One region of the Bacillus sp. KH172YL63 genome, then DNA from elsewhere that is predicted to be linked to it. Evidence: predicted binding sites of a transcription regulator. Region 1 holds the regulator's gene; the other holds the start of a gene.

Region 1 (2,205 bases):
AAATAAAATATGAAAATGACAAACCACCGAGGAACAGCAAAAGGGAAATCGGTATGTAACTGAGTGTCACCTTCCGCTCTCTCTCATATAAGCCTGGACTTACAAATGACCACACCTGGAATAGTATGACGGGTGATGTCAAGATGATCGCAATGAACATGATCATTTCCATATAGATTTTGAGAGGGTCAGTGATCCGAAAGGCGTTCATCGTCAACTCTTTCGCTTCATCGGCGTGTTGCAAATATCGAATCAGCGGCTCTGCGAGAAAGAAACTCACGATGACCGCTAACAAGAAGAAAACGACTACAAACATGAGCCGTTTCTGCAATTCTCCTATATGTTCATAGACTGTCATGTCTCTTTGGCTTTGACTCATGGCGTTCATCCTACCCTACTTAGCTTTTTTGCTGTTATCGTCCTCATCATCTGCTAAGCCCTTTGTTGCATTTTTGAATTCCCGTAAAGTATTACCGGCAGCCTTCCCAAGTTCCGGCAATTTCTTCGGTCCGAAAATTAATAGGGCAACGACTGTTATAAGTACGATACTACCTGCACCTAACATAATGAGACACCTCCTCTTTATTCATTCTATCATAACGTAAATTTGAAAGATTTACTATTCAGTTATCATTCCATCTTGTGACATTTCAGTGTCATCTTCTGAATAGTGTTTCAAGAAGTAAACAAGAGACTGAAGCTCCACCGCCAGGTCGATATGATGGACCCTGATATGGTCCGGTACCGTCAACCTCGCAGGAGTGAAATTTAGGATCCCCTTGATATTCGAAGACACCAACCGGTCTGTGATATTTTGAGCAGAAGACGCCGGAACCGTCAGGATTGCCACTTCAATATCATGCCCAACAAGCTTCTCTTCTAAATCATCAAGGTGAAAGACCGGTACATCCCCGATCTGGGTCCCGACCTTTTCTTCATCCACTTCAAACGCCATCTCGATCTTCGTATTATTATTCTTGATGAAGTTATAATGAAGAAACGCTGTACCGAGATTCCCCACACCGATCAATACCACTTTCGTCAGGGCATCCTGATCAAGCGTTTTTCGGAAGAAGGACAGAAGGTAATTGACGTTATAGCCGTATCCTTTCTTTCCAAGGGCACCGAAATACGAGAAGTCCCTCCGGATCGTGGCAGAATCCACCTTCACCGCTTCACTCAATTCCTTCGAGGAAACCCGTTGCTTTCCGGACGAGTACAGATTTTTAATAAAACGATAGTAAAGCGGAAGCCGCTTGGCCGTTGCCTGTGGAATTTTCGTTGTATCCTGATTCATAATGTATTCCCCCACATCTATTCAAAACCTCTGATACCGCTTCCAAAATAATAAGCGTACAGAATTTATACATTCCATTACCCATCATACACTATATTTTATCCTAAGTGTATGAAGATTAACAGTCGAGTTATTGCCGTTCACCTTTCAAATACGGTACACTAGCACTATGAAATAGAGGTGAAACGTCATGATTCTACTACAAGTGAATCAACTATCAAAAAACTTTGGTGCAGATAATATCCTATCAAATATTAAGCTTGAAATACAGACAAGAGATCGGGTTGCCCTCGTCGGACGGAACGGTGCAGGAAAGTCGACCCTTCTGAAAATCATTGCAGGCCACCTCTCTTACGATTCGGGAGAAATCACGAAACCTAAAGGGGTGACGATCGGTTACCTTGCACAAAATACCGGCCTGGAATCAGATCTTTCAATTTGGGCAGAGATGCTGACCGTTTTCGAAGAGCTGCAGAAGCAGGAGAAACAGCTGAGACATCTTGAGAAACAGATGGCCGACCCTTCCGTTTACGAGCAGGAAGACATCTATCAGCGGGTGTTGAAGGAATATGACGAGCTTCAGGTCCGCTTCAAGGACTCGGGCGGCTACCAGTATGAAGCCGATATCCGCTCGGTGCTCCACGGATTGAACTTCGCCGATTTCGATTATGATACAAAGATCTCCACATTGAGCGGTGGACAGAAGACCCGTCTCGCCCTCGGTAAGCTTCTATTGACGAAGCCGGATATCCTCATCCTCGATGAGCCGACGAACCATCTGGATATCGAAACCCTATCGTGGCTTGAAACCTATCTTCAAAGCTACGAAGGCGCCGTCCTGATCGTTTCCCACGATCGCTACTTCCTGGACAGCGTCGTCAATCAGGTATATGAAATCTCCCGGAACC
Region 2 (2,205 bases), 460 kb from region 1:
TCAATTTTAACGTTTCCATTACACTTTTCCTCACGTGTTGCTCTTAAATTGTCTTTTATGTACAATAGTCTGAGGTGTAAATGAAGTGGACAACCATTTTACATAAAATTGAATCTGAAGGAGAGAGTCGAATGGGTAAAGTATATGTATTTGATCATCCGTTAATCCAGCACAAATTGACGTTTATCCGTGATAAAGAAACAGGTACGAAGGAATTTCGTGAATTGGTGGATGAAGTGGCAACACTGATGGCGTTTGAAATCACACGCGATCTGCCACTTGAAGATATCGATGTGGAAACGCCGGTGAGCAATGCGAAGGCCAAAACCCTTGCCGGAAAGAAATTGGGAATTGTTCCTATTTTACGAGCTGGACTTGGAATGGTCGATGGAATCCTGAAGTTGATCCCTGCTGCGAAAGTGGGACATGTTGGGTTATATCGTGACCCCGAGACTCTTAAACCGATTGAATATTACGTAAAGCTTCCAAGCGACGTGGAAGAGCGTGACTTCATCGTTGTCGATCCGATGCTTGCGACAGGCGGATCTGCGGTTGAAGCCATCAACTCATTGAAAAAGCGTGGAGCGGTCAGCATCAAGTTTATGTGTTTAGTAGCGTGCCCTGAAGGGGTAGACGCAATCAAGGAAGCACATCCTGACGTTGATATCTTCATCGCAGCCCTTGATGAGAAGCTGAATGAAAAAGGCTACATCGTTCCTGGTCTGGGGGACGCTGGAGATCGTTTGTACGGAACGAAATAAGGAAAAGTAAAAAGAGTCCGGATTATCAATATATGATGATCCGGACTTTTTGTTTTAACTGGAAGTATTTACATTAAATTCAAGGGTTACTCACCTAGTATATATTCTATATAATGGAGGGGCATGTGAAGTAGGGGTGAGAAGCTCTTTATACATATTTAAATGAAGGAATATTCTCAAAGTGGAGATGTATGCAAGCAGTAGGTTTTGACTAGAGATTGGTGCTATAAGTCTACTCATGGTGATATGCAGTAGCCTTCAGTTTCTGGATGCATTAGATGAATATGCCAAAAAGGCAAAGACCGCCTTTCTGGCCGCCTCACCTTATGCCGGTCGCCCCAGAACAGCCCCGCCGTTTTTCTACTAAATGTGTTGAAAATGTGAACAATCTGGAAACACGTGGATAGGTTGTGAACTTTTTAACTTTGACGCATTGACATAGATTACACCCTATTGTATGCTTACAAAGGATGTAAAATGGTAAGGTTTTCACAATGGGGAAACCCTGATGGGAAAGGTTTTTTATCATGTGATCCAAATGAAAGAGTTTCCACTATAATGCGTCTGTGGAGATGATTGATATGCGTCAAACCAATCGACGCCCGCAACATCCGATGGTCTTATATTCCGCCATTCTTTCCCAGCTTGTCGGCTCCATTTTAATAGGGGTCTTCGGAGGAAGATGGGTAGACGGAATGTTTAGCACCACACCACTTTTCTTAATTATTGGACTATTCCTTGGGCTTACAACAGGAATCTACACCATGCTCCGTACAGTCCAACATTTCAATTCGGGAGATTAATGTAAATGCCAGAACTTCAGCAAGTGTTTAACAGGCATCGTAAGTACATATTTTTCCTCCTTTCCTTTTACGTCCTCGGTTGGGGATTCACTTCCTATCAGTCTATTTTCCTTGGGCTTATTTTAGGGACAGGCATCAGTCTGTTTAGTCACTGGCTGATTATGAGGAGAACCGTGCGATTCGGTGATGCCGTAGAAGCTGGTCAAAAGGTTAGGTCTTTAGGGACTTTCTCAAGGATGGCAGGTGCGGCATTTGCAGTGATGATTGCAATGGAGTACCCTGAGTACTTTCATCTTCCGAGCGTCATTTTTGGATTAATGACAATTTATGTTGTCATTATGATAGATTATTTTATTCAGCAGCTTAAATCTCATAAATAGCGGGGAAGAGAGGTGAATTTCATTGCATCATGAAAATCCTACAGCCGAGTTTCTGGGGTTAACTTTTAACCTGGCGAACGTACTGATGATCACAGTGGCAAGTGTCGTTGTATTCCTCATCGCCGTTCTGTCGACTCGTAGACTGGCCATGAAACCGACCGGAGTGCAAAACTTTATGGAATGGGTCATGGACTTTGTCAAAAATATCGTGAAAAGTAATATGGATTGGAAAACAGGTGGTCGTTTCCATCTCCTTGGACT

Evidence for each region. Region 1 encodes Rex, which represses fermentation and respiration genes when NADH is low (regulators of the CRP and FNR family bind a similar motif). Its sites were predicted from a motif close to TTGTGAAATATTTCACAA; they were not measured.
Region 2: a site for Rex is predicted at 1,170-1,187, ahead of KH172YL63_RS20640 (AtpZ/AtpI family protein). Genes of this name have one in related genera too.

The regions. Positions count from the first base shown of each region.
Region 1 is NZ_AP022842.1:270,356-272,560, reverse strand. Features, by position in the region: gene tatC (twin-arginine translocase subunit TatC) at 1-379, opposite strand, end outside; gene KH172YL63_RS01520 (twin-arginine translocase TatA/TatE family subunit) at 395-565, opposite strand; gene KH172YL63_RS01515 (redox-sensing transcriptional repressor Rex) at 620-1,297, opposite strand; gene KH172YL63_RS01510 (ABC-F family ATP-binding cassette domain-containing protein) at 1,488-2,205, shown strand, end outside.
Region 2 is NZ_AP022842.1:4,065,510-4,067,714, reverse strand. Features, by position in the region: gene upp (uracil phosphoribosyltransferase) at 132-761, shown strand; gene KH172YL63_RS20640 (AtpZ/AtpI family protein) at 1,343-1,564, shown strand; gene KH172YL63_RS20635 (ATP synthase subunit I) at 1,570-1,944, shown strand; gene atpB (F0F1 ATP synthase subunit A) at 1,967-2,205, shown strand, end outside.